One region of the Williamsia sp. D3 genome, then DNA from elsewhere that is predicted to be linked to it. Evidence: predicted binding sites of a transcription regulator. Region 1 holds the regulator's gene; the other holds the start of a gene.
The links. Region 1 encodes LexA, which represses DNA repair genes until DNA is damaged. Its sites were predicted from a motif close to CGAACANNTGTTCG; they were not measured.
Positions count from the first base shown of each region.

Region 2: W823_RS55155 (HNH endonuclease signature motif containing protein) is a predicted target of LexA. The motif match lies at 2,889-2,902, and genes of this name have one in related genera.

Region 1 covers NZ_AYTE01000026.1:323,421-338,091, forward strand. The annotation lists gene W823_RS46565 (RNA helicase) at 1-531, shown strand, start outside; partial or broken gene W823_RS46570 (DJ-1/PfpI family protein) at 598-1,212, shown strand; gene W823_RS46575 (MarR family winged helix-turn-helix transcriptional regulator) at 1,209-1,664, shown strand; gene W823_RS46580 (hydrogen peroxide-inducible genes activator) at 1,689-2,621, opposite strand; gene W823_RS46585 (peroxiredoxin) at 2,757-3,344, shown strand; gene W823_RS46590 (alkyl hydroperoxide reductase) at 3,371-3,901, shown strand; gene W823_RS46595 (aspartate aminotransferase family protein) at 3,992-5,230, opposite strand; partial or broken gene hrpA (ATP-dependent RNA helicase HrpA) at 5,374-9,221, shown strand; gene nrdR (transcriptional regulator NrdR) at 9,252-9,701, opposite strand; gene W823_RS56680 (LysM peptidoglycan-binding domain-containing protein) at 9,797-10,318, opposite strand; gene lexA (transcriptional repressor LexA) at 10,541-11,260, shown strand; gene W823_RS46615 (acyl-CoA dehydrogenase family protein) at 11,366-12,508, opposite strand; gene hflX (GTPase HflX) at 12,595-14,031, opposite strand; partial or broken gene dapF (diaminopimelate epimerase) at 14,077-14,671, opposite strand, start outside.
Region 2 covers NZ_AYTE01000048.1:35,093-49,763, reverse strand. The annotation lists gene W823_RS55170 (heavy metal translocating P-type ATPase) at 1-154, opposite strand, end outside; gene W823_RS55165 (DUF305 domain-containing protein) at 266-919, opposite strand; gene W823_RS55160 (DUF6153 family protein) at 1,009-1,434, opposite strand; gene W823_RS55155 (HNH endonuclease signature motif containing protein) at 1,496-2,884, opposite strand; gene W823_RS55150 (hypothetical protein) at 3,073-3,621, shown strand; gene W823_RS55145 (hypothetical protein) at 3,593-4,006, shown strand; gene W823_RS59180 (DUF4145 domain-containing protein) at 4,376-4,771, shown strand; partial or broken gene W823_RS59805 (hypothetical protein) at 4,916-5,182, opposite strand; gene ychF (redox-regulated ATPase YchF) at 5,449-6,528, opposite strand; partial or broken gene W823_RS55135 (AI-2E family transporter) at 6,598-7,823, opposite strand; gene W823_RS55130 (DNA glycosylase AlkZ-like family protein) at 7,925-9,037, shown strand; gene W823_RS57580 (hypothetical protein) at 9,042-9,296, opposite strand; gene W823_RS55120 (AlkA N-terminal domain-containing protein) at 9,514-11,031, shown strand; gene W823_RS55115 (methylated-DNA--[protein]-cysteine S-methyltransferase) at 11,031-11,534, shown strand; gene W823_RS55110 (DNA recombination protein RmuC) at 11,586-12,737, shown strand; gene W823_RS55105 (hypothetical protein) at 12,878-13,372, shown strand; gene W823_RS56965 (DUF6542 domain-containing protein) at 13,444-14,256, shown strand; partial or broken gene W823_RS55095 (nucleosidase) at 14,266-14,671, opposite strand, start outside.

The DNA of each region.
Region 1 (14,671 bases):
TATCGCACCCTGCGGCAGAGTGTTCCCAATTCGGCACGGACAGACGAACTCGACGACGTGATCGAATGGCTGGGCGAGCTGGTTCGCCGGGTGGACTCGAGCCTGCTGGACGAATGGGAGCAGCTGACACACCCCGACCAGGCGATCGCCGACCCGCTGGCGTCCGTGACGCCACCGGGCCGGGCGCCGAACAATCGAGCTACCCGAGTCGAATTGCGCAACAACATGTTCCGGTTCGTCAACCTGTTGGCCAACCGGAATTGGACCGCACTGCATGCCGCCTACCCCGATCTCGACTGGTTCGACGAGACCGCGGAATTCTTCGACGAGTACGGCACTCCGGGCGCAGGGCCGGCAGCCAGGAGCCCGGCCTTGTTCTCGGTGGAAGCCGACGGTGACGAGTGGGTTGCCCGCCAGGTCCTCGACGACTCCGACGGTGACCACGGATGGTCGATCGTTGCCAGGTATAGCAGGCCCGACACCGCCGAGGACGAACCCGAGTTGCTCGACCTGCACATCCAGGCCGGATGAGTCATTGACAGCAAGCTGTCATATTGACAGTATGTTGTCATGTCCTAAGACCCCGCAACCTCCGTCGTCCACCTCGCCGTCTACAACACACTCGCCGACTGGGAAGCCGGCTACGCTGTCGCGCACATCAACGACCCGGAGTATCAGAAGAGACCCGGTCGCTACCGGATTCGTACGGTGGGCCCCACCACCGACTCGGTGACCACTGCGGGCGGCGTGCGCATCGTGCCCGACCTCGCGATCGGTGACCTGGATCCCGATGACAGTGCAATGCTGATCCTCCCCGGAGCGGGCGCGTGGATGACCGGCGACCTCGGCGACTTCACGAACGCCGCGGCCGCGTTCTTGGCCGCGGGCGTTCCCGTCGCCGCGATCTGCGGCGCAACCGTCGGGCTGGCCCGAGCCGGGTTGCTCGACGGTCGGCGCCACACCAGCAATGCCTCCGAGGCGTTGTCGTGGACCGGGTACGCGGGTGCAGTCGACTACGTCGACGAACCAGCGGTCACCGACACCAGCACGCCCGGCCACCTCATCACCGCCGCCGCCATGCAGCCGGTGGCGTTCGCCCGCGAGATCTTCGCCGAGCTCGACCTCTACACCCCCGAGGTCCTTGCGGCCTGGTTCCGGCTCTACAGCGGCGACCCCGCCGGCTATCACGACCTGATGGCCCTTCAGGCATGACAGATCCTCAGGACCTCCTGAGCGATTCGGCCCTCACCACCTTTCGGCTCAACGGTCAGTTCATGTCCGTGGCAGAACAATTGGCCGAGCCTGCCGGGCTGACCGCAACCCGTTGGCAAGTGCTCGGCGCCATCCTCGGTGAGCCGTTGACGGTCTCCGACATCGCACGGACTATGGGTATCACGCGACAGAGTGTGCAACGCACCGCCGATGTTCTTGCTGCACAGGGGTTCGTCGCCTACCACGACAACCCGGCCCACCGTCGGGCCAAGCTCGTGGAGGCCACCGATGCCGGGCGCGATGCCGTGCGTCGGATCAACCCGGGGCATGCAGCCCTCGCCACGAAGTTGTGTGGCCACCTGGGTGTCGAACGGTGGGAGGCCGCGCTTGCCGGTCTGCGGGACCTGTCCGCCGCGCTGGAGTCGCTGGCGTCGGCGAAGCCGCCGAGGTGAACAGACTCGAACGGCACGCAGCAACTACACGGGGCGCGCAGCACCGGACTGGGTGACCAGGTCGGCAATCAGAGTTGCAAGCGTGCGATATTCGGCTTCTCGTCCGCTTGTCACGCGCCACACCAGACCGATGCGACGCCCCGGGCGCGGCGAATCGAACTGCACCGTTGCCAGTGAACCCCGGGCAGTTTCGGTGCGTTCGGCCGTCGCGGGTATCAACGTGACCCCCAACCCACCTTCTACGCACTGCACAGCCGTGGCGAGCGACGCCGCCCGTGTGGGGCCCATATCCGGACGTACCCCCGCGAGGCGGCAGACCTCCAGGGCCTGTTCGCGCAGGCAGTGCCCTTCGTCCAGCAACAACAGCGGAAGATCAGCCAGCGCAGCCGGATTGACCTCACGTGCACCGGCGAGTGGATGGCCCGCCGGCAGAGCGAGGACAAAATCCTCGTCGTACATCGGGATCTCCATCATCCCCGGCACGTCGGACGGCAACGCGATCATCGCCGCGTCGATCGAATTGTGGCGCAGGGCTTCGAGCAACGGGCCCGTCCGGTCTTCGACCACCCTCACCGTCAGAGCAGGAACATGTTCACCCAGTCCGCGCAACACAGTCGGCAAGACATACGGCGCGACAGTCGGGATCAGACCCAGTCGAAGAGTACCTGTCATCGGCTGGGTGACTCCCGCAGCGGCGTGGGTGAACGAGTCAACGGCATCGATGGCGGACATCGCCCTGGGCAGCAAGGTATTTCCCTCGTTCGTCAAGAAGACACGTCGGGTCGACCTCTCGACAAGTTTGACCCCCAGTCCGGCCTCCAGGGCTGCGAGGGCTTGGGACAGCGACGGCTGACTGATGCCGAGACTGGTTGCCGCAGAGCCGAAATGGCGTTTCTCGGCGACGGCCGCAAAGGCCTTGAGCCCGGCGATGGTCGGTTGATAACTTTGATCGGCCATACCTATCACCTTAGTGCTACTCATCACGTTTCCTTTTCGCCCGTACTTGGGCACGATGGTTCAGTGCGCACTGACGCGTCCGCACACACGAAGATCTGAAAATCTCGCATCTCTAGTCGAATACCAAGGAGCACCATGGCTTTGCTGACCATCGGCGACCAATTTCCTTCCTACAACCTGACGGCCGTGATCGGCGGCGACCTCTCGAAGGTCGACGCCCAGCAGCCCGATGACTACTTCACCACCATCAGCAGCGACGACCACCCGGGCAAGTGGCGCATCGTGTTCTTCTGGCCCAAGGACTTCACCTTCGTGTGCCCCACGGAGATCGCCGCCTTCGGCAAGTTGAACGAAGAGTTCGCAGACCGCGACGCCCAGGTCCTCGGAGCGTCCGTCGACAACGAGTTCGTGCACTTCCAGTGGCGTGCGCAGCACGAAGATCTGAAAACCCTTCCCTTCCCGATGCTTTCGGACCTCAAGCGTGAACTCGCATCGGCAGCCGGCGTGCTCAACGCCGACGGTGTCGCCGATCGTGCGACGTTCATCGTGGACCCGAACAACGAAATCCAGTTCGTCTCGGTGACGGCCGGTTCCGTCGGTCGCAACGTCGACGAGGTTCTGCGGGTGCTGGATGCACTTCAGTCCGACGAGTTGTGCGCCTGCAACTGGAAGAAGGGCGATCCGACCATCAACGCTGGTGAGCTGCTGACCGCAAGCGTCTGACGCTCGCAACAAGGATTGGGTGAGACATGAGTATCGACAACCTGAAGAACGCGCTGCCCGAGTACGCGAAAGACCTCAAGCTCAATCTCGGGTCGATCGCTCGCACAACGGTTCTCAAAGACGAGCAATTGTGGGGCACCCTCCTGTCCACCGCAGCCGCTACCAAGAACGCCGTGGTGCTCAAGGAGATCGCCGACGAAGCGGCCGACACGCTTTCGGCAGAGGCGTACAACGCCGCACTGGGCGCCGCGTCGATCATGGGCATGAACAACGTGTTCTACCGGGGACGGGGCTTCCTCGACGGCAAGTACGACGACCTGCGAGCCGGGCTGCGGATGAACATCATCGGCAATCCCGGCGTCGACAAGGCCAATTTCGAGCTGTGGTCGTTCGCGGTGTCGTCCATCAACGGGTGCGGTCACTGTGTGGCAGCTCACGAGAACACGCTGCGCGAGGCCGGCATCGACCGCGAGGCCATTCTCGAGGCACTCAAGGTGGCTTCCATCGTCGCCGGCGTGGCAGCCGCACTGAGCACCGCCGACGTACTCGTCGGATAGACCCAACACACAGAACCCACCCGTTCCGATCGAAGCCGGTCGCCGTTGTCGGCCGGCTCACCGAAACCGGTGGGTTCTGTTGTCGAGTGACTAGCTCAGGGCGTCGGAGATCCGCTCGGCGAGCTCGGCCACCTGCGCGCCTGTCATCACAAAAGCCGGCGAGATCTGTAGTGCGCCTTGGCCTGCCGCCCGTCCGCTGACGCCGTGAGCGCGCAGAGCTGCCACGGCAGCAGGTGCCCGCGAAGGCTCCTCGAGCTGGACGGCGCTCACCGCGCCTAGCCCGCTGCGGACCTCGCTGACCGCGTCCAGATCAGCAAGCGGCGCAAGCGCCACATGCAGATCGGACTCCAAACGGGCAGCATCTTCGAGCAGACCTTCGGTCTCGATGATGTCGAGGTTCGCCATGGCTGCTGCGGCGGCCCCGGCGTGACCTCCGTAGGTGTAACCATGGCGCCACCAGACACCGCCGGAATAGAACGGTTCGGCGATGTTCGGGGCGATGAACACCGCTCCCATCGGCACGTACCCCGACGTCAATCCCTTCGCGGTGGCGATCATGTCGGGTTGCAGGTCGAATCGGCTCGAGGCGAACCATGATCCGCCGATCCGGCCGAAGCCGGTGACCACCTCGTCGGCGACGAACAACACATCGTGGTCGCGGCAGATCTGGCGCACCTCGGCGAGGTAACCCTCCGGCGGGAGGTAGATCCCGCCCGCCCCGATGATCGGTTCACAGAAGAACGCGGCGATGTTCTCGGCACCGACCCGCTCGATCAACCCCAGCAGCCCTTTGGCGTCATCCCAGTCGACAGTGGCCGCATCGGCCATGAGATCGCCGTAGTTCTCGCGGTTCGGGGGCAGCCCGGACAGCGCGGTGCCGCCGACGTGCATACCGTGATACGCCTTCGTGCGGCCGACCACGATCTTCTTGTCGGGCCTGCCCATCTCATGCCAGTAGCGGCGCGCCAGTTTGACGGCCGAGTCGATGGAATCGCTGCCGCCCGAGGTGAAGAACACCTTGCTCCCCGGTACCGGAGCGAGGCCGGACAGACGGTCGGCCAACGCCGCCGTGACGTCGGAGGTGATGTCACCGAAGCCGGAGTAGTGCGCCAGCGTGCTCAACTGATTCGCCACCGCGTCGGCGATCTGCGTGCGTCCGTGCCCGACGTTGGTGAACCACAGGCCTGCTGTGGCATCGAGATACTTGTTCCCCTTGTCGTCCCAGATGTGGACGCCTTCACCCTTGGTGACCACAAAGGGTCCCGTGGTGCTCACTGCGCCCATGTCGGCGAATCCGTGCCAGAGACCGGCAGAAGTTGAGACTGTCATGTGAACATCATGCCTGGTGTCCCCCTGGTTTCCTCCGGGGCCGCAGCCACTCTCGTGTCAATCCGTGTTCGGGCGCGCCGGGAGCGGGGACACGGGTCCGCCGGACATTGCCGGATCCGCCGCTCAGGTAGGCTAGATCAGTTATGTCGACTTCGTCCAACCAGCCGGAACAGTCCGCCCGGCGTAAACGGCGACGACGTCCGACCAACCGCTCCACCCGCACCGACCGGCCGGATCCGGCTGTGATCGAGCGCCGACGCGCGCTCGTCCCCACGATCAGTTACCCGCCGCAACTGCCGGTGTCCGAGGCCCGCGATGCCATCGCCGAGGCGATCTCGGAGCATCAAGTTGTTGTCGTCGCCGGTGAAACCGGTTCCGGTAAGACCACACAGCTTCCCAAGATCTGTCTCGAGCTGGGGCGCGGACTGGCCGGCAAGATCGGTCACACTCAGCCTCGCCGACTCGCTGCGCGGTCGGTTGCCGAACGGATCGCCGAGGAAACCGGGACCGAACTCGGCGGCGTCATCGGATATTCCGTGCGCTTCACCGACAAGGCAGGCGACGACACGCTGGTCAAGGTGATGACCGACGGCATACTGCTGCGTGAATTGTCCCAGGACCGGATGCTCCGTGAGTACGACACCCTGATCATCGATGAGGCCCACGAGCGAAGCCTCAACATCGACTTCATCCTCGGCTACCTCAAGCAACTGCTGCCACGCCGCCCCGACCTGAAGATCATCATCACCTCGGCAACCATCGAACCCGGCCGGTTCGCCGACCACTTCGCGACCGATGACGCGCCGGTGCCGATCATCGAGGTGTCCGGCCGCACCTATCCGGTGGAGATCCGCTATCGCCCACTCGTGGTCGACGACGAGGACGAAGCCGACCTCGATCAGCTACAGGCCATCGGGGCCGCCGTCGACGAGCTGTGCTCTCACGGCCCAGGCGACATCCTGGTGTTCCTGCCCACCGAACGCGAGATCACCGATACCGCGAAATCGCTTGCACACCTTGAATCCCGTGGCATCGAGATCGTCCCGCTGTTCGCCCGGCTGTCCGCGGCAGACCAGCACAAGGTGTTCTCCAGTCACCGAGGTCGGCGAATCGTGTTGTCCACCAACGTTGCCGAGACATCGTTGACCGTGCCGGGAATCCACTACGTCATCGACGCCGGCACCGCCCGGATGTCGCGCTACTCCACGCGCACCAAGGTGCAGCGGCTGCCGATCGAGCCGATTTCGCAGGCCAGCGCACGGCAGCGGGCGGGGCGGTGTGGCCGCGTGGCCGCAGGTGTGTGCATCCGGCTCTACAGCGAAGAGGACTTCGAGAGCAGGCCCGAGTACACCGAGCCCGAGATCCTGCGCACCAACCTCGCGTCGGTGATCCTCACGATGACCTCTCTGGGGCTCGGCGACGTCGGCCGGTTCCCGTTCGTACAGCCGCCGGATCAGCGGGCGATCCGAGACGGCCAGCAACTACTGGACGAACTCGGGGCGCTCGAACCTGCCTCGGCCGACAACCCCGTGCGCCGACTCACCCCGATCGGACGGTCGCTCGCTCGCATACCTGTCGATCCGCGGCTGGCGCGCATGCTGGTCGAGGCCGACAAACAGGGCGTGGTCGGCCCGATGCTCGTGTTGGCGGCCGCACTGTCGATTCCGGACGTACGCGAGCGGCCGGCCGAACACCGCCAGGCGGCCGATGCCTCGCATGCGCGCTTCGCCGCTCCGGGGTCGGAGTTCCTGACCCTGCTGAATCTGTGGACCTACCTGGACGAACTACGCTCGGAGTTGTCGTCGAACCAGTTCCGGAAGCGGTGCGGTCGAGAGTATCTGCACAGCTTGCGAATCCGCGAATGGCGAGACCTGCACGCGCAGCTGGTCCGGATCGCCAAGGACCTCGGGTGGTCGGTTCCTGCGACGGTGACCGCACCAGACCATGAATCGCCATCGGCGGCGTCGATTCATCAATCCATCCTGTCCGGTCTGCTCAGCCAGATCGCGTCCGCGAGGGAGACGCCAAGGAGTTCCTGGGCGCTCGCGGCACGAAGTTCATGATCTTCCCGGGATCTCATCTCTCGTCGAAACCACCACGGTTCGTGATGGCGGCCGAGATCGTGGAGACCTCTCGGCTCTGGGCGCGTACCGCCGCACGCATCGAACCGGAATGGGCCGAGCGCCTGGCCGGGCACCTCGTCAAACGGCAGTACAGCGAGCCTCATTGGTCCGGGAAACACTCAGCGGCCATGGCCTACGAGCGGGTCACCCTCTACGGCGTCCCGCTGGTCACCAAACGACGCGTGAACTACGGCTCGATCGATCCCGCCGTTGCTCGCGAGTTGTTCATCCGCCACGCGCTCGTGGAGGGTGACTGGCGTACACAACACCCGTTTTTTCACCGCAATCGCGCGTTGCTCGAGGACGCCGAGGAGTCGGTTCACCGGGTGAGGCGCACCGACGTCATCGTCGACGACGACCAGCTCTTCGCCTTCTACGACCGTCACATCGGCGAAGAAGTGGTGTCGGGCAGACACTTCGACACGTGGTGGAAGACCGCACGCAAAGCTGACCCCACCTTGCTGGATCTGGATCCCGCCGACCTCGTGGCCGACGCTGCCGCCACCGACCCGGCCGGGTTTCCCGACCACTGGCGTCAGGGAGACACAAGTTATGCCTTGAGTTACCGGTTCGAGCCCGGCACCGTCGATGACGGCGTAAGTGTGCTCATCCCGTTGTCGCTGCTCGTGCGTGCCCGGCCCTCTGGATTCGACTGGCTGGTCCCCGGCATGCGCTTGGAGCTGATCACCGAGCTGATCCGCACCCTGCCGAAATCCCTACGGCGGCAAGTGGGACCGGCCCCCGACCTGGCCGGGCAAATACTGGAGTCGGTGACACCGAGGAGCAAGCCTCTCACCGAGGCGGTGGCCGCCGAGATCCGTGCGCGCACGGGTGTCGACGTAGCAGCATCAGATTTACGACTTGCCGCACTCCCCGGCCACCTGCGTATGACCTTCACTGCGGTCACCACCGACGGCGAAGTTCTCGGACGTTCCAAGTCGCTGCGCGAACTGCAGGATCGACTGGCCGGTAGATCTCGCGCTGCCCTGGAGAGTGAGGCCGGCACCGCATCCCGACCTGTGGCCACCACGTGGACCGCTGACACCTTCGGAGACATCAGCCGCACATTGCGCAGTTCTGTTGCCGGGCAAGACATCACAAGCTATCCCGCCCTGACCCGCCGAGGCAGTGGTTTCACGGTGGTCGCCGTACCCACCCAGGCCGAGCAGGCTGCGAACATGTACGACGCTGTTGTCGAGATGATCGTCTCCAGCGTTCCGCCACTACGACCGTCGGTGACATCGACACTGAGCACCGCCGAGCGACTCGCCCTCAGTCAGAGCCCCTACCCGGACACCGCTGCTCTTCTGGCCGATTGCGTTCGGGCTGCCGTGGTGGACCTTGTACCCAACCCGCCGAATGTCTGGACGACAAGCGAATTCGCTGCACTTCGGGAAAATGTGGCCCGCCAGGCAACCGGGAGGGCAACGGACAAACTACGCAGGGTGGCGACGATCCTGACCCGCGTGGCGCCCCTACGAACGGCGATCACCGCGGGCGCCAGATCGATCGCCGCAGACGACGTGCGGGACCAGCTGGACGAGCTGCTGTTCGACGGATTCGTCTCTGCGACACGCGACGAACACCTCTCGGAGATCCCCCGCTACCTCGATGCTGCGAGGTCGAGGCTCGAACAGCTCCCGGCAGGCGCCGCTCGCGATGCCCAGTCGATGGCTGCCATCGACCGGGTGGTGTCGGCGTGGACTGATCACCTGCGACACGTGCCGCCCGGTCGCCGGGACGCGGTCAACGACCAAGCTGGATGGATCGTCGAAGAGCTGAGAGTTGGACTGTTCGCACAGCACCTGCGTACTGCGTATCCCGTGTCGGAGAAACGGGCGATCAAGGCCATCCGGGAACTGCGCTGATCCGGCAGCACCACTGCCGGACGAAAGCGGTCAGGGTTTGGCCGCTCGCAGATCGTCGATCTCTTTCTGGAAGTCTTCGACTGAGTCGAACGAGCGATACACCGACGCAAAGCGAAGGTAAGCGACCTCGTCGAGATCTCGTAACGGGCCCAGGATCGCCAGGCCCACTTCGTTGCTGGGAACTTCGGCCGATCCTGAGGCTCGAACGGCCTCTTCGACCTGCTGCGCGAGCAGGTGCAGACGGTCATCGTCGACCGCGCGGCCCTGGCAGGCGCGCCTCACGCCCCTCATCACCTTCTCGCGGCTGAAAGGTTCGGTGACACCGTTGCGTTTGACGACCGCGAGGACTGCGCTCTCCACGGTGGTGAACCGCCGTCCGCATTGCGAGCAGGCCCGCCGACGACGAATCGCCTGGCCCTCGTCGGCCACCCGTGAGTCGACGACCCGCGTGTCCTCGTTCTTGCAAAACGGGCAGTGCATGCAGGGTTCCTCGGACGTCAGCGGCCCCGTCGGAATGACCGGACACTCTGTTGTAGAGGATACCGCCCGGCCGATTGCTTGCCCCAGCACTGCAGCTACCGCGCGTAGATCGGCGTCACCAGGGATTGCCCGGGCGACAACGCTGAATTGCTCATCGCGTTGAGGTCCATGATCTTCTCCACCACCGCTTCGGTCGGCATCTCGGGTGCGATTCGAGAGGCGATGTCGCCCAACGATTCTCCCGACTGCACGTGGACGACCGCCGTCCCGGTGTTCGCCGGAGCGGCACCGCTCTCGACAACCCGGCCGAAGAACATGAGGAACAGCACGAGCATCATCAGGCCGATTCCGACCACGGCGGCTCCGGCCCAGGCACGTCGGCGGAAATACACATCGCGCTCGACGGCAACCGACGGTGCGGAACTGCCCGGCTCGGAGCAGCCCACCACAACACGGCGGTCTGCGGCGAGCCTGCGGTCGGCCGGTCGGCGAGTACTGTCGACACGCGCTCGCGCCGTGCGGGTGTACTGATCGGAGGCGACGGGCCCACCGACTCGGGCGAGGCGGCGACGGGGCCGCTCAGCGGCCGGGCGGCTGATGGTGGTGGCTGCAGTCATTGTTCGATCCTCGGGTCAACAGTTCGATCACTCGTTCGATTGAACGAATGTTCGAGTTGTATCACGGGGGTCCGACACACGCCACGCCCAATCGAACAAATGTTTGAGAGTTGTGACTGATTGCATTAGCGTGATCCCCATAATCCAACGAACAACGTGTGCGTTTTCTTCTCTCGACAGCTACGACACCTTGGCCGGACACCGTACGAACTGGAGGACCTGATGGCCGATACGACAGACACCCGGACGCCGCCGGACGCGGCGGCCGCGACGGTGGTCACTTCCGAACCGCTGGCCGAGGGGTCTCTGACCCCGCGCCAGAAAGCCGTGCTGGAGGTGATCCGGGCGTCGGTCCGCGAACGCGGCTATCCCCCGTCCATCCGCGAGATCGGTGATGCCGTCGGCCTCACCTCCACGTCGTCGGTCGCTCATCAGCTCCGCACCCTCGAGCGCAAAGGATTCCTCCAGCGCGAGAACAACCGTCCCCGGGCGGTCAACATCCAGGACACCGACCTCAACCCGGCCACGGCGGCCGGCCAGGTCCAGGTACCCGACGAATCACTGCCGACACCGACGTTCGTTCCGGTCCTCGGCCGCATCGCGGCCGGCGGGCCGATCCTGGCCGAGGAAGCCGTCGAAGACGTGTTCCCGCTACCGAAAGAGCTTGTCGGGGAAGGGTCTCTGTTCCTCCTGCGGGTGGTCGGCGAGTCGATGATCGATGCCGCCATCTGTGACGGCGACTGGGTGGTCGTCAGACAGCAGAATGTCGCAGACAACGGCGACATCGTCGCGGCCATGATCGACGGAGAGGCGACCGTCAAGACGTTCAAACGCACCAAGGATGCGGTGTGGCTGATGCCGCACAACCCGGTGTTCGACCCCATCCCCGGCGACAACGCCGTTGTGTTGGGCAAAGTCGTCACGGTGATGCGGCGCCTCTGAGGCGTCCGGCAACATCCTCGGTAACCGGGGACGCGGGGACTACGCAGACACGAGTGGGGTGCACCTTCCGGTGCACCCCACTTCGCGTAGTTATGAAACTCGTACTCAGACCCCGAGGCTTCGGCCGATGACTTCCTTCATGATCTCGGTGGTGCCGCCGTAGATGGTCTGAACGCGCGAATCGAGGAAGGCCTTGGCCACCGAGTACTCACGCATGTAGCCGTAGCCACCGTGCAGTTGCAGGCAACGATCGATGAGGTGGACCTGGTTCTCGGTGGCGTAGTACTTCGCCATCGCCGCGTCCGGAACGGTGAGCTTCTTCTCGTTCAGCAGTTCGATACACCGATCGACGAACACACGGGTGGTAGCGGTGGACGTCGCCAGTTCGGCGAGCAGGAACCGCGAGTTCTGGAAGCTACCGATCGGGCGGCCAAATGCCTTGCGGTCCTTCGTGTACTGGATTGTCGTCTCGAGAACCGACTCCATCGCACCGGCCGCCACAACAGCGATCGACAGGCGCTCCCGCGGGAGGTTCTGCATCAGGTAGATGAAGCCCATCCCCTCCTCGCCCAGCAGGTTCTCGGCGGGCACCTTGACGTTGTCGAAGCTCAGCTCGGCGGTGTCCTGCGCCTTCATCCCGACCTTGTCAAGATTGCGGCCGCGTTCGAATCCCTCCATACCGCGCTCGACCACCAGCAGGCTGAACCCCTTCGCACCGGCCTCGGGGTCGGTGCGGGCCACCACGATGACGAGGTCCGCGTTGATACCGTTGGTGATGAACGTCTTGGAACCGTTCAGCACCCAGTTGTCGCCGTCTTTCTTGGCGTTGGTCTTGATGCCCTGGAGATCGGACCCGGTGCCGGGCTCGGTCATCGCGATCGCGGTGATCAGCTCACCGGACACGAAGCCGGGCAGCCAGCGTGCCTTCTGCTCGTCATTGCAGAGGTCGAGCAGGTACGGCGCCACCACGTCGTTGTGCAGCGCGAATCCGATACCGCTATAGCCGCCGCGGACGGTCTCTTCGTCGATGATGGTGTTGTAACGGAAGTCGTCGACTCCCCCGCCACCGAACTCCTCGGGCGCCTCCACCGCGAGGAATCCGTTCTTTCCTGCTTCGACCCAGACATCCCGGTCCACCAGGTTCTGCTCTTCCCAGCGTTCGTGGTTCGGCGCCACGTGCTGTTCGAGGAAGCTCCGGTACGAATCACGGAAGAGAAGGTGCTCGGGCTCGAAAAGGGTGCGTTCCATCGTCAGGTCTCCGTTACAGGTGGCATTGGTTGGATATCCAACTGTAACCGGATTCTACATCTGTCCCAAAGCTGCAGTTCGAAGCGCTATTCGGCCGCCTCGGGAATGGCCAGAGATGCCAGCTGGCGCGACAGCGCGGCAGGCACCGTGGCGGTGATCGCAGTCCCGTCCGGTTCGTGACGTTCGGTCAATACGTCACCCTCGGCATGGATCCGGGACACGAGGTCGCCACGCTCATACGGCACCCGGACACTGACGTGCACGTCGTTCCTGGCCACCGACTCCCGGATGCGGTCGAGGAGTACGTCGATGCCCTCGCCGGTGGCCGCCGAGATGAACACGGCTGTCGGGAACAGCCCTTTGAGCTGCGCCAGTACCAGCGGGTCGGCCGCATCGATCTTGTTGATCACGAGCAGTTCGGGCGGAGCTGTTGCCTTCTCCTCCTCGAGCACGGATTCGATCACCTTCCGCACCGCCATGATCTGGTCGGTCGGAACCGGATCCGAACCATCAACGATGTGCAGGAGCAGATCGGCGTCGGCGACTTCTTCGAGGGTCGAACGGAAGGCCTCGACCAGCTGGGTGGGCAGATGCCGGACAAATCCGACGGTGTCGGTGATGACCAGTTCACGGCCATCCTCGAGGGACATCTGACGGGTTGTCGGATCGAGGGTTGCGAACAAGGCGTTCTGGACCAGCACGCCCGATCCGGTCAACGCGTTGATCAAACTCGATTTGCCGGCGTTCGTGTACCCGACGATGGTCACCGCTGACGCGGCAGCCTGCTTTCGCTTGGCGCGCTTAGTGGTTCGTGACGTCTTCATCTCGCGGATCTCGCGCCGCAGTTTCGCGGTGCGTTCGCGGATCCGTCGACGGTCGGTCTCGATCTTGGTCTCACCGGGTCCGCGCAGTCCGACGCCGCCATTGCTGCCGGCACGGCCACCCGCCTGCCGGGACATGGATTCACCCCAGCCACGAAGCCGCGGGAGCATGTACTCCATCTGGGCCAGGGCGACCTGCGCCTTGCCTTCTCTCGACGTCGCGTGCTGGGCGAAGATGTCGAGGATCAGCGCAGTTCGATCGACAACCTTGACCTTGACCACTTTTTCCAGAGCGGTCAGCTGAGCGGGGGTCAGCTCGCCGTCGCAGATGACGGTGTCGGCGCCGGTGGCCAAGACGATCTCACGCAGCTCATGAGCTTTGCCGGACCCGATATAGGTTGCCGGGTCGGGCTTTTCACGACGCTGGATGAGACCTTCGAGAACTTCCGACCCTGCCGTCTCGGCGAGGGCCTTGAGCTCGGCGAGACTGGAATTTGCTTGCGCAGTGGTGCTGCCCTGCGTCCAGACCCCCACCAGGACAACCCGTTCGAGTCGCAGCTGGCGGTACTCGACCTCGGTGACGTCGGTGAGTTCTGTGGACAATCCGGCGACGCGCTGCAGCGAACTGCGTTCGTCGAGCTGGAGTTCGCCGATCGTCGGCGCGTCGCGCTGATCGTTGCCGGTCTTGTTGATTTCGGTCATGAGATCACCATGGTGACACTCGGGTAGGTGTGGTGCATACCGATTTTAGAGCCATCCCTCGTTGAGCACTCCGGCGCCGACGAGTACCGACGGGCCGCGCAGCGTTGTGTTCTCGTCATCGACCGTCACCGTGATCTGGCCCCCGGGAACGTTGACGAGTACCGTCCCCTCGGACCTTCCCATGAACCGCAGAGCAGCTGCGCCGGCGGCGACGACTCCGGTACCGCAGCTGCGGGTTTCACCGACTCCGCGTTCGTGGACCCGCATCGTGATCTCGGCGTCCACGGCGTCCGCAGCGCCTGCCGACGGTGCGGTGATCAGCTCGATGTTCACACCATCGGGAAAGACTGTGTTGTCGAACGTGATCGACCCGCACAGATCGATGTCCGCCAGATCCTGCGGCGTCAACCCGTCGACCACGCACGCCAGATGGGGATTGCCGACATCCACCGACACCCCGGCGTACCGCCGGCCGTCGATCTGGCTTTGCTGTCGACGCCGAGACGGGCTGGGCCCATGTTCACGGTGACGTCGGCCGACGAACCCGTCACAGCGTGCACCGTCACCGGCCGCGCACCTGCGCGCGACCCGACGGTGAAGGAGCGTTCGGACACGAGCTCGTGCGCGGCAAGGAAATGCG
Region 2 (14,671 bases), on a different contig from region 1:
GCGCGAGCATGATCCAGAACAGTCGGCGGAACTGTCCGACGTGATCGCCGTGGCCGGAATGCCCCGCGTGCCCCGCATGACCACCCTGATGGTCCATTCCCTCATGAGCTGCGTGCTGTTCGGCGTGAGCCGAGTGGTTGTGCATCGTGTCCATGTCCCGAATATATACCCCCTAGGGGTATGTGTCGAGGAGTTGTTTCAACAACATAGGCGCTCCCGCCGAAGCCGGAGCGCCTTTGCTGGATCTTTCGATTCCTGTGAACGGTCAGGACTGCAGGAGCGACCTCATGGTGTCGATCTCCTGCTGCTGAGTCGCCGCAATCGTCGTTGCAAGTTGTTTGGCCGCCTGATTTTCACCGTCGGCGACCTCGACGTTTGCCATCTCGATGGCGCCGGCGTGATGTTCGATCATCATGGCCAGCCAGGCCTGGTCGAACTCCGTACCATTTTTGGCCGCCAGGTCATTCATCTCTTGCTCCGACATCATTCCGCTCATGGTGTCGTCGCCGTGATGCATGTCGCCCTGCCCTCCACCTTGTGCGCTGGGATCAGGTTTGCCCCACTGCTTCAACCACTGGGCGAGCTGTTGCATCTCCGGACCCTGAGCCGACTCGATGGCCTCAGCGAGTTGGACGACCTCGGGAGTGGTGGTCCGACCCTCGAGCAGTTGGGCCATCTCCACGGCTTGCGCATGGTGGGGGTACATCATCTGCGCAAACATCACATCGGCATCGTTGAACGCGGCGGCCTGTTCCGAATTCGAGGCCGTCGGAGCGGCAGATGTGGCAGCCGACTGGTGGGACATCGAGCCCATGTCGTGGTCACCGTTGTCAGAACTGCACCCCGCGAAAAGCAGGGTTGCCGAAGCAGCGATGCCGACGAGCGCGAAACCGGTTCGGCGAGAATGTGTTTTGTACATGATTGTTCCTTCGAATGTTGATAGGGATCGGCGTGCGAAATACACACGCCATGACGGGGACTCACCCGCGGGAAACGGGCGGGGGTCCATCAGATCCTCAAGATCGACAACTTTTCGAGGGAGGGCGCGGCCCAGGGTGGGGCGCGCGAGGCGTACCTGCCGTTGCCAGGAACGTGGATTCGCGGTGCGGCGTTCGCGCCTTGGCGTCCGAGTAGCCGCCGCAAGATCAGCAACACCGACGCGACGGTTATCAACGCCATGCAGAGGGCCATGGCTGCATGCGTTGTCCAATGGGTGCCGTCGGCTGCCATCGCCGGCGGGGCCATGGTTGTGTGGCCCGCATGCTCCTGGTGGGTGGTGACTGCGGCATGTGCGCCTGCGACGCCATGCGCCGGTGCGTGCACCATGGGCACCGAGTGCATGAGGAGAACAGCCAGCAACGCTGCAAACGCCGATGCCGCGACAGTGGCCGCTGAGCCGACAAAGGCGGAGCCAGTGCGTTGCGTGCGCGTCATCTCACCCTCCTCGTGTCGGCCGGAGTCGGCTATACCCCCGTAGGGTACCAAAGCAATAGATTTACGTGCCTGCCTGCCGAACTGCAGGTCGGGTGATGGCTTCTTGTCCGGCGCGTGTGTTGATCCAGATCTCGCGGTCACCGATCAGGGTCGCCGTGATGATGCCCAGCGTTTTGAGGTCGTGATGCTCTTTGCAGAGACATTCCAGGTTTGCCTCTATGGTCCATCCACCGGCCAGCGGGTCGGCATAATTGAACGGCACGATGTGGTCGAGTTCGCATCTGTCGGCGGGCACCAGGCACCCCGGATAGCGGCAGTGCCCATCCAACGCACGCACCATCCGAGCCAGTTTCGCTCCAGGCCGATATCGCAACGCACCTGGCGGTGGCACACTCCATCCACCATGCCCATCCTGATCGGGCGGCGCCTTCACTGGCGGCGGCACCCCGAGGGCTTTCTCCCCCAGCACAATCCGGCTTCTGCCATCGAGCGAGTTCATCAACACGGCCGCAATGTCCTCGCGGGCGATAGCCGAGCCGTCCGCGGTGGCGAACAGGTCGAGGAGTCCCGACACTGCCTGCTCCCCGATCGTCACCAACCCTCGCCACCGCGACTTGTCCGCCAACATCCGCGACTGCACACCGTCAAGGGGGCCGTACCCGAGCAGGTACCCCGGATTCGCGGACAACCCGAGGACTGTTGGCAGGTCCACCACCAACTCCGTCCATGCCCGAGGCGCCAGGCGCGCGGGCTTCTGTTCCGAGTCAGTCCCGTCGGACAGATCAGGAGCGGATTCGATCTGCTCATGACCGGTTGCGATCGCGTCCAGCACCGCGTCCACTTGCCCGGCCCGATCATCCGGCGCCATGTCGTCAAGCTGTGCTTTGGCCCGGACCGCTTCCTCCGCAGTGCATGCGGTGATCAGACTGGCCATCCCACCCGCGCGCCGACGTACCACCACCCGCCGGGCCGGATCGACAACGTCGTCATCATCCGCGACATCCGGCTCGAACAACAGCAGATGACGATCCAACTCCTCAGCAAAGACATTGTCGCTCAGCAACATTGCGTCCTCGGCCAGGACGCCATCAAGATCGATCAACGCGTCTCGATACCCCCGAGATGCGCGGTGATACAACGCCTTGAGCTTGCCGACACTCACCTCGCCGGTATCGAAGGCCTCCGCCAATGCCGGCAGGTGGTCCAACAACCGCCGACACCGCAGCAAATGGTCAGCCTGACCTGTGGAGCACCGCCACGCCACCGCGATCTCACACGCCGCCGCCCGAGTGCCGTTCTCGTCGTCATTACTGGAGACATACCGGTAATACTCGAGGCCGTCATCGAGCCGCCGCGCCCATGCCCGGTTCACCTCACGCTCACCAGACTGCACCCGCGACAACAACTCCGACGCCTCAGCGTCCATCGTGGTGGCCCCCGCCCAACTCATGACTCGAATATACGTTCGAGGTCTGACAGTCATTTTGTCGAACGCAATTGATTACACGTTGAAAGCGAAACGTTAGCTGGGCGCAGAATACCGCCTCGACCAGCGGTTCGCCGGTCTAGCCGCGTACTCTCAGCCCCGTTTCAGCCCGGCTACGCGCCACAGTCAATGCCGCCGACTAGCCTTAGCCCGTGATCAAAGACTCGTGCCGCCGCATACGCGAATGGTGGCTTGAGCGAACCGGCAAACAGCAGCTCGGCTACGGATTCACCGCCCTGGCGGTCGTTCTGACGTTGTTGCTCGCCCTGTTGCGCGGCACGACATCGCTGTCCACTGGCTGGGTTCTGTCGCTAGCCATACTGGGCATCCTCGCGCAGGCGGCAAGCGCCTTCTCGTTCGGGAACGTCGGCAAAGCGGATCCATCTCACGCAGAGGCGTCCGTTCGGCACCTGATCAGGCTCAACGTCCGTTCGACGAATACCGCCTTAACCGCCCAGCAACTGTATGAAGCTCCCGACCTATACAACGCTGGCGATCCCCGCGAATCCCTGTCAGAGATCCAAAGACGAATGGGGGTTGTCAGCGCTGAGTTGAGTTGGATTGCCGAGGACGCAGCTGAAGCAATCCACCATTGGGACCAGTTTTTCCCGCAAGCCGTTACCAAGGCAAAAGAAAGAGGTGAACAGATCAATGACCAGCAGCCAGCGGATCATGACAACAGTGGCGCTAGTGGTGAATGAACGCGAATTGATTCTTGATGCGGGAGAGGACGATGGCGTTCAAATCGGTATGCGCTTTGCCGTTCTGGCTGAAAAGGAAGTCGAGTTGGCGTCAGGCAAGGTAGCTACAATCAAGGTGCCAAAGGTGATCGTAAAGGTCACTCGGTTTGAAGGTGCCAACCTGGCGGTCGGTAGGACGTTCAGGACGATCAGGGGTAGGCCTGGCGCTTTCGGGCTCAGCTCAATGGGAACCTTTGACGCCCTGTCCGATTTCGCTGGAACACCCGACCGCAAGGAGATAATTCGATCGCGGCAGAAGGTCCGTCTGTCATCGGAAGAGAGACTTGTAACCCCCGGCGACGAGGCTTTGCAGACTCTGGGAGACGAGTATGCAGACGAGGACTGACGCTGTCGGCTGGTGGCTTTCGGGCCAGTCGGTACCGACTGGGAGAATTGCTGCATGACTACTGAGGAGCCCGCAACAGAGTCCGCGACCCGCGACCCTAACTCGCTTCCGACCAGCACAGATCTATCTGGGCGGTGCCCGCGATGCGATCTGACAAGTAATTTCAACAAGATCCAGATACACGCGCTCTGCAGCGGGATGGTCGGCAATGTTTTGGGACCTAGCGAGCTTGGGGTGGTTCTGCAGTGCCAGGGCTGCCTGGACTATGTACTAGTGGTAGAGGAGGTGACTGAGATTCACGGGCGGACACTCACAACTCGCGGCACTACGTGGTGGCCGACGCCTGGGGTAGACGGTTTGGATGACTCGGTGGACGAGAACGTGGCCGGGGCATACTCCGAGGCGGTTCGTTGCCTTGGCGTACAGGCCCCTCACGCCGCCGCAGCGATGCTACGAACCGCGCTCGCACATATTGTGGAGGACAAGGGTAGTGAGGCTGCAAAAAGCAAGAAGACCCTCTACGACCGCATCGAACAGATGGTTATCGACAAGACCCTGTGGGAATCATTCGGTGTATGGGCAACCCATATTCGCAAGACCGGAAATGCCGGCGCACACGCTGAAAAGTTTGAACCGATCACCATGGGCCAAGCATCCGAGCTCCAGCGATTCGTCCGGCAGCTGATCGAGTTCCTCTACCTCGTGCCTGGACGTTTGGCAAAGGCAATGCCGCCTATACCCAAGGCGGCCAACACTAACCCCTAAGCTGCCGCACGTTTGTCGGTTCGACGTCGTATCACTCGCGAAAGCAGCGCCTAGAGCGTCGGTCAGCTTATCGCTGGCGTCTTCGTAGAGGTGTCCGTAGATGTCCATTGTGATTTTGTAAGAGCTGTGTCCTAGGTGCTCCTGAACTGCTTTCGCGGGTAGGTTCGCCGCGATCAGCAGCGACGCACAGGCATGCCGTAGGTCATGCGCACGAAGCGTCTTCGGTAGCCCGCGCGAGTAGCAGCAGGCTTCCAGTACTTGAGGTAAAAGTCTCGGCCCCAGTGCATCGGCATAGATCCGAACGGCGCGTCTGCGGTCGCGACCGGCGACGGCCACACGTAGCAGTCCGGCCCAAAGGCACCGAGCCCCGCTTGTCGTTCCGCGTGCTTCTGGAGTTCGGCGAGCGACCATCCCCGCCGTCAACGCCACTGTTCGCGTGCGATTGTTCTTCGGCGGCACGATCACCTAATCGTCTCCGCCCAACGTCGACACGCTGTTCCGCACCTTCACGCGGTTTCCAGCCCCGTCCAGCCCCGTCGAGCCCCGAACCGGCCACGGACGACGGACGACGGTCGAACCTACGGCGTACCGAGACCGTCCTAGCGACGGTTTGACCAGCCTCGAGGACGGAATAACCGACCCCGTGACCTCGCCCTTTACGCGTCACATGAAGACGCCTAAACGTTGAAGCGGAACTCCACGACATCACCGTCGGCCATCACGTAGTCCTTGCCTTCCATCCTGACCTTGCCTGCAGCCTTTGCCGCAGCCATCGAGCCGGCGGCGTCGAGGTCGTCGAAGGACACGATCTCGGCTTTGATGAATCCCTTTTCGAAGTCGGTGTGGATGACACCTGCAGCCTTGGGCGCGGTGTCGCCCTTGTGAATTGTCCACGCGCGCGACTCTTTTGGTCCCGCAGTGAGGTAGGTCTGCAGCCCCAGGGTGTGGAATCCCGCGCGGGCCAGCGAATGCAGGCCGGGCTCGTCCTGGCCGATGGAGTCAAGAAGTTCCTGGGCATCCTCGGCGTCGAGTTCGAGTAACTCGCTCTCCACCTTGGCGTCCAGGAACACCGCGTCTGCCGGGGCCACAACAGCTTTGAGTTCAGCGATGCGGTCGGCATCGGTTAGCACGGACTCATCGGCATTGAACACGTAGAGGAACGGCTTGGTGGTCATCAGATGCAGCTCACGGAGTTTCGCGAAGTCCAGCGAGTCCTTCTGTGAGAACAGGGTCTTGCCTTCGTCGAGCACCTTCTGCGCGGCCTGGGCGGCCGCCACGACCTCGACGAGGTCCTTGTTCTTCCGCGAATCCTTCTCGAGCCGCGGCAGCGCCTTCTCGAGCGTCTGCATGTCGGCGAGGATGAGCTCGGTCTCGATCACCTCGATGTCGGACACCGGATCGACCCGGCCGTCCACGTGCACCACATCGTCATCGGCGAACACCCGCACCACCTGGCAGATGGCTTCGGCTTCGCGGATGTTGGCGAGGAACTGGTTACCCATCCCCTCGCCCTCCGACGCGCCCTTGACGATGCCCGCGATGTCGACAAACGACACCGTGGCCGGGAGGATGCGCTCGCTGGAGAAGATCTCCGCGAGCCGGGCCAGCCGCGAGTCGGGCAACTCCACCACACCGATGTTGGGCTCGATTGTGGCGAACGGGTAGTTCGCGGCGAGCACATCGTTGCGGGTCAGCGCATTGAAAAGGGTGGATTTGCCGACGTTGGGCAGTCCGACGATACCGAGGGTAAGACTCACAACCGACCAGTCTAGTTGCCGCCCGGAGCACGTCGGCGCGCCGTACGATCCCCGGCGCCGTGCGAGTGCTTACGTGGGTTCGGGATCGGTGGGCAATTCGCCCTTGGGAACCACCAGATCATCGTCCTCTTCGTCCGCTTCCACCGTCTCGCCGGCGCGGATGGCGATCTGCTCATCGAGGTACCGCAGGATCACCGTGCCGACCGCCGCGACCGGGACCGCCAAGAAGGCACCGACGATGCCGAACAGCGATCCACCGAGTGACACCGACAGCAAGACGATGACCGCATGCATGTTCATCGACCTCGACTGCAGCCACGGCTGCAGCACGTTTCCTTCCAACTGCTGGACGGCCACGATGATGCCCAGCACGATCAGGGCAGTCCACACACCGTTCCCCACCAAGGCCACCAACACCGCCAGAGCGCCGGCCACAAACGCACCGACAATCGGGATGAACCCGCCCATGAAGGTGATGATGGCCAGCGCATACGCAAGTGGCACACCGAGAATCACCAGGCCGAGCCCGATCAGCACGGCGTCGATCAAGCTGACCAGCGCCTGGGTCCGGATGAAGGCACCCAGCGTCGACCACACCCTCGTCATCACCTCTGCGAGGTGCTCGGCGACCGGCTGGCCGCTCGCCCGGCGGAGCACGGCACGAATCGCGGTCCGTCCTTGAGGAAGAAGAACACCAGGAAGATCACCGTGAACAGCGTGATCAGAACAGACGTCGCCGCGGTCACGCCGGAGAAGACACCCGAGGCGATGGTGGCGCTCGAGTCCTGGATGCGGCTGGTGATGGCGTCCACGCCGTCGTTGAGCTGGTCTTCGCTGAACCGGAAGGGCGGACCGTGCAGCCACTCCTGCACCTTCTCGACACCCTCCGTGGCCTGGTTCGCCAGATCGGTGGACTGGTCGACGACGGACGGTGCGATCGCGCTGATCACCCCGGCCACCACCAAAAGCGCGAGAACCAGGACCAGGCCGGCTGCCGCGGCAGGCGCGACACCCTTGGACCGCAACCAACGCACGGGCGGCCACAGCACCGTGCAGACGATGAGCGCAATGGCGATGGGCAGCAGAATCGTCCACAACTTGCCGATGACCCACGCCGCGATCCAGGCGGCGATCGTGATCAAGATGATCCGGAGGCTGTGCTTGGCCGTCCACGCCATACCGTTCCCGATCACCCTGCCGCGGGTGGGGTGCGACCGGCGGCGTGGACCGGTCACGGACTTGGTGACCTTGGGCCGAACTTGCTCCGACGCGTCGTCCGACGGTGTTGTTGCCATGGTGTGATCGTCACATACGACGCCGACCGGGACCGAACTCGACATCGAACGGCTCACAGGATGTCGCCGGTGCTCCGTACGGTTGTCACGAGGAGGTCATCATGCAGTCGATTCGTCGCGAACAGGTTCTTGCTGCCCGGTGGTTCGCTCAGCAACTCGAACGCCCTGAGGCAACCGGCGAGGACTGCGATCTGCTCGACTTCGGAGTGCAGGACACGGGACCCGACGGCGCCCCTTGGGCTTTGACGATCCGGGGGATGTCAGCGGCCGCGATGGATGGTCTCACCGTGGCCTGGACGGTGCGTGGAGCGCCACACTATTACCGGCGGGCCGACCTCGGTGATGTCGCGGTGGCCGTCAGCCCCTACTCGTCACCCGATGCCGCCAAACGGATCTTCGACGCCAACAAGAAGTTCAAGGACGCAGGCGTCGACACCCTGGTGGCTCTGCGCGAGCTGGCCACCACGATGCGCGCCATCGTCACCGACACGATGGTGAAGGGCGAGATGTCGAGCCGGTTGACCACCGAGCTGCCCGAGCACCACCTACGGGACTGCAAACCGTGCGGTGCGGTGCACCCACATGAGCAGACGTTTCGCCTCGCGGCTCTGCAGGCCGGTCTCGAACTGGTCCCGAACACCAGCCCACCGGTGTTGCACAGGGTGAAAGGTCTGCGCCCCAACGAATTCCGTAGGCCTGACGCCGGCGCGTCCCCACAATTCGACCTCATCCGCAACTATCTGCGGTTCTACGGTCCTTCCACGGCCCAAGAGGTGGCGGCGTTTGTGGACGCACCGGTGAAAGAGGTCAAGGCGCACTGGCCCGATGACGTTCTCGATGTCGACGTCGAAGGTCAGGGCAAATCGGCGTTGATCGAGGCGATCGACGTCCTGACCGATCCCCCACAGCCGACGGCTGTCCGGCTCGCCGGACCGTATGACGCTCTACTGCAAGGACGCGACCGAGAGATGCTGGTCCCTGAGGTTGATCGCCGTAAAACCGTGTGGCCGGTCCTGGGTAGACCGGGAGTGATTTTTGCGGCAGCCGAACCGGTGGGCACCTGGCGTCCCGCCAAGGCGGGCAAGAAATTACGGATCAAGGTCGAGCCGTGGGTCCGTCACACCACGAAAGTGCAGAAGGCCATCGCTGTCGAGGCCGAGAGATTGGCGCGGTTTCGCGGCGTCGAACTCGCCGGCATCGACACCGTGGAGTGATGCCCTAGGCGCGTCGACGCTGCAGCCAGCGGAACATCCCGCCGACCGCGTCGAGGTCTTGCTGCACCGGATCCACGTCTTTCGGCTGCGGCAGATCCGTACCCGCGGCGGGCCGGACCGACCCGGCAGAAGCGTTCTTCTCGGCCTCGATCGCCGACCGCACCGACTGTTCGCCGTAGAGACCCATCATGATCTCGACACCCCAGCCGGGAAACTGCGACAACGGCGCCTCTTTGCGTCCCCATCGTGTTACGTACATATTTCCACTCTGGCACGGGTTGGACGTTTTGTCCGCCTTTTCCTGCGCAAAGAGCCTGAAAGTCGACAGTTTCAGGTCAACCGCCACAGCTTCCACGTGATCTGGGACACAGCGTCTCACGCGGGCCGCCAGGCTCGCGTGAGCGGCCCAGAACCCCCGTGACGGCCGCGTCCGATTCCCGCTAGTAAGAGTGCCGGAATACTGCCAGAGTGGTGCCATGCCCACCACCGCGATCAGTGCGAGCCAACTCGACTTCGACCGTTGCTTCCGCGCGCTACAGGCACGCGACGCCCGGTTCGACGGTCAGTTCTTCGTGGCGGTGCGCACCACCGGCATCTATTGCCGGCCATCGTGCCCGGCCATCACGCCCAAGCCTGGCAATGTCTCTTTTGTCCTGACAGCCGCGGCCGCCCAGCAGAACGGCTATCGCGCCTGCCGTCGTTGCCTCCCCGATGCCGTCCCGGGTTCGCCGCGCTGGAACATCAACTCCGACCTTGCCTCGCGTGCCATGCGACTGATCGAGGACGGCATCGTGGACAGGGGCGGGGTGAACGGCCTGGCCCAGCACCTCGGGTACTCCCCACGCCAACTCGGGCGGGTTCTCGGTGAACAGATCGGCGCCGGACCACTCGCCCTGGCCAGGGCCTACCGGGCCACCACCGCGCGGATGCTCATTCAATGCACCACGATGCCGATGTCGGACATCGCATTTGCCGCGGGCTTCGCCAGCATCCGGCAGTTCAACGACACAGTGCGCGAGGTGTTCGCCCAGACGCCCACCGCTCTGCGTGCCAAGGGTGCCACCAACGCACCAGGTGCCACCGGCAGTGCCGTCACACTGAAACTCGCTGTCCGCCAGCCGTTCACTCCACCCTGGTTGCGGTGGTTCCTGTCCGGACACGCCGTGGCGGGTGTGGAGAGCTGGGATGGCCGTATCTACCGACGTTCGATGTCGTTGCCGCACGGGCCGGTGATCGTGGGTCTGGAGATACTGTCCGACCATGTCCGCGCCGACCTCCGGTTGCACGACATGCGCGACCTCGGAGTGGCGGTGCACCGCGTCCGGCAGTTGCTGGATCTGGACGCCGACGTGGCCGCGGCCAACGAGGTCCTCGCGGCAGATCCTGCTCTGGCGCCTCTGATCTCCGAACGCCCGGGCATACGAGCCCCCGGATGTACCGACGCCTTCGAAGTTCTCCTTCGTACGATGATCGGCCAGCAGATCTCCTTACCTGCCGCACGGACCCACGCCGCCAAACTGGTTGCGGCCCTGGGGGAACCTCTGACCGAGCCGGACGGTGACATCACCCACCTCTTCCCCACGGCCGGCGCAGTGGCCGAGCGAGGGATGCAGGTGCTCACCGGGCCGGCCGCCCGCACCTCGGCCATCGTCGACGTGAGCCGAGCCGTAGCCGACGGCCACCTCACCATCCATCCAGGGATGCCGGCAGCGGAGGTGCGTGCCCAGCTGCTCGCCCAACGCGGAATCGGTTCGTGGACCGCGGACTACGTGACGATGCGACTGCTCAACAATCCCGACGTGTTGCTCAGTACCGACCTGGTGCTCAAACGCTCGGCTCAGGACCTGAAGATCGATCTCGGCGCCACCGGACACTGGTCGCCGTGGCGCTCGTACGCATCGATGCACCTGTGGGCCCAAGCCCTCGCACGAACGGTTCCGATGCTGGCGCCCACACCCACCTCCATCCCTGCACCCACAAGAGAGAAGATCTGATGAGTACAGCTGCCTGGTCCACCATCTCGACACCCACCGGACCATTCACCATGATCGTCGACAGCGACGGTCGGGTGCTCGCCTCCGGATGGTCCGACGATCCCGAATACCTCAAAGCCCTTGTCCACAAGTCGATCCGTCCGCTGACATTGGTGGACAAGCCCGATCTGGGTGAGGTCACCACTGCCGCGAAGACCTACCACCAAGGCGACCTGACGGCCATCGACAACATCCCTGTCCGGCAACGATCGGGTGAGTTCCTCGAACATGCCTGGGACGTGCTGCGAGAAGTGCCCGCCGGGTCTCCGGTCAGCTACACGGAGTACGCGGCCCGCAGCGGCAGGCCCGCCGCGATCCGCGCTGCTGCGAGCGCATGTGCCCGCAACGCCGCGGCCCTGTTCGTCCCTTGTCATCGAGTGCTGCGTACCGACAAGACCCTCGGGGGTTTCCGGTACGGCCTCGACGTCAAACGATGGCTGATCGCCCACGAAGAACGGGCCTGAGACCACCGCGCCTCCCCGACGATGTCCGACCCCTGATGCACCATCAACACCATGGGTACCACCGCAGTTCTACTGCTCGTCCTCGCGCTGGTGATCGGATTCGCGCTCGGATGGTTTGTGCACGCCGGCCGATCCAACACCGAAGTGGCTGTCGCGCGGGCGGAGGCCGAAGCCGCGCATGCCAATCACGATCTACTGGTCCGATCGTTGTCGGCAGCCAGCGAGGATGCCGCCCGCCGCCAGTCCGGGGCGATCGGCCAGCAGGTCTCGCACATCGTCGGCCCGCTGCGTGACACGCTCGACTCGCTCGCGGGCGAGCTGCGCCGTACCGAACGCAACCGCATCGCGGCCTATGCGGGCCTTTCCGAACAGGTCACCGGAATGCGCCAGACCACAGCACATCTGGGGTCGCAGGCCGAACAACTGGCCGGAGCGCTGCGTTCCCCACAAGCCCGCGGAAGGTGGGGCGAACTGCATCTCGAGCGCGTGATCGAGGCGGCGGGTCTGCAGCGGCACTGCGACTTCACGACGCAGGCCGCCGGAACCACCAACGACTCGAGCCGCGTCCGGCCCGACCTCGTGGTGCACCTTCCCGGAGGCAAAGACATCGTCATCGATGCGAAAGTGCCGTTGTCGGCATATCTGGAAGCCGCTGACAGCACCGACCCGACCGCACGCGCGCAGGGCTACCGCGCGCACGCCCGCGCTCTGCGCGCCCATGTGCAGCACCTGTCGTCGAAGTCCTATTGGGAATCGGTCGGCAACTCACCGGAGTTCGTGGTGCTGTTCGTCCCGGGTGAGGCCATCTTGGAGATGGCGTGCCGCGCCGATCCAGACCTCCTCGACTTCGGATTCGACCAGAACGTCGTGATCGCCACTCCCACCAATCTGGTTGCCCTGCTCCGAACGATCGCGCTGGGCTGGCGTCAGGAAGCTCTGACCCGAGATGCCCAGCAGATCCACCATCTCGGCAAAGAGCTGTACCAACGCATCGGGATGGTCACCCGCCACCTGGACAAGCTCGGGGGTTCGCTGTCCAAGGCCGTGGACTCCTACAACGGCGCGATCGGCACCATCGATTCACGGATCACCGTCACCGCCCGCAAATTGTCCGAACTCGACGCATTTGCCGACCTCGATGACCTCGCCCCGCCGGTTCCGATCGACTCCCAGCCCAGACGCACCGGTGCCGGGCTGGTCTGACGTGCACCGACCGGCCTTCTTGGAATGGACAAGATGACTTGGAAGGCCCGGTCGCGTGGCTTCCTAGTCATCTTCAAGCCCAGTCCAAGCGGCAGACGCCACAGTGATTCCAGTTCCCTTCAAAACCTGGAGTCAGTCACATGCATGTCAGCCGCGTTCCTCAGACACCGTCATCCGGAACTCTTCGAAGCGCCGGCGTGGTCAGTGGCTGGCTCCTCACCACCGCAGCCGTGGGAGCATTCGCATTCGCGGCCGGAGGCAACGCCGACCATGAGCTGACCGGCCAGGTGATCACACCGGCGGCGGCCGTGGCCGCCAATGTCGAAACCGCGAACACCGGCTCGCTCGGCAGTGTCCTCACACACGCGAAGGTCACCGCGGCCGTCGTGAACGCGACTCGGACCACCGGGCAACAGCCAGGCTGCAGCGGAATCGGGTCGGCCGACCACGTGCGCACCCTGCTGATACGGGAGCGAGCCGTGCAGTCGTCGAACCGGCGCGGACCGCGGACGCTCGCGCGGGCGGCGGACTTCACATGCGCGCACGCGATCACCACGACGTCCACGGGAGCCCGTGTGGGGAGCGTTCCCGGGTCGGGTCTGCCGGGCCGGGCCTCGCTCGACGGCCCCCGTTAGCGATACTCGCCACAATTCGATCCCACGGGTTCGTTACCGGGTTTCTCAGGGTTTACCGGTACGGTCGACATGTGATTTCTGGCCCGCGCTCTCGCTCGGGGGTTCCCCTCGATGAGCAATCCGCACTTCCCACCGCACCCGGGGTTCCGTGGTGGGGCGCGGTGTTGCTCGCCGGTGGCCTGACGGTGTTGGGTGCGGTCCTCGCGCTCGCCGGTGACGAAACCAGCCTCGGGTTCGGATTCCGGGCCCTCTACGTGATCGGCTGCATCGCCGCGGTACTCGCGGTACGCCGACGCGCGCTGTTCACCGCCGTCACACAACCCCCGCTCATCCTGTTCGTCGTCGCGGTGGTGACCCTCTACTTCCTGGTGTCCGACAGTGACTCCGGCGTCAAGCGGCTGATCTTCAACGTGGCTCTTCCGGTTGCCAAGCTCTTTCCTCTGATGGGCTGGACCTTTGTCGCGGTGCTCGCGATCGCCGCGGCGCGAGTGTGGTTCACCCATCCCAAGAAGACAGTCGTCCTCACCAAGAGCGATCGTCGCCCGGCCACGGGTCGACGCCCTGCCGCATCCACGGACACTCCAGCGAGAACCCGTGCGAGCCGATCCGACCAGTCGACGCCACCCGCGGCAACCACCTCGCGGTCGCGAAGTGGCCAAGCGCCTCGCGCGGGCGCCCGATCCACCGAGCCGCGCGACCGCGCTGCGAACCGGGCATCGGATCCGGCCGCGGCCCCTCGCCGCCGCCGGGCTGTTCCGGAAGCCCCCGAGCCTGGTCGTCGGCGCGCATCTACGTACGACCCACCGCCTCCGGGCGCACGGGCTTACCGGGCGCCCGATGATCTGACCGACTCCCCCCGGCTCCGGTACCGCGAACCCAGCTGAGTCCCCCGGTCAGGACGCGACCGCCACCTGGGTTCGAAGCCAGTCGCCGAGGAGTCCTGCCACCGCATCCACCCTGGCCGGCCAATCCATGGCGTGCTCGTCTGCGTCGTCGCTGACAACCTTCACCAGGCGGCACCGCGCCCCGAACTCTTCGGCAGCCCGGGCGATCGCGAAACCCTCCATGTCGACCAGCGCAGCCCGATGCGCCAGCGCATCGCGGTGAGCAGGGTCGGCCACAAAGGTGTCTCCGGTGGCCAGTTCGCTGCCGTCCCCATCAGGCAGCTCGATCCGGTCCACCACCGGGTATCCCATCGCGGTGAGAGCGGCGCTGCTGATGTCGTGCTGGTGCACCACCGAGGGCACATACAGGCCGGCCATCGAATGCCGGAGCGCTCGGCAGTGCCCACGTTGATCA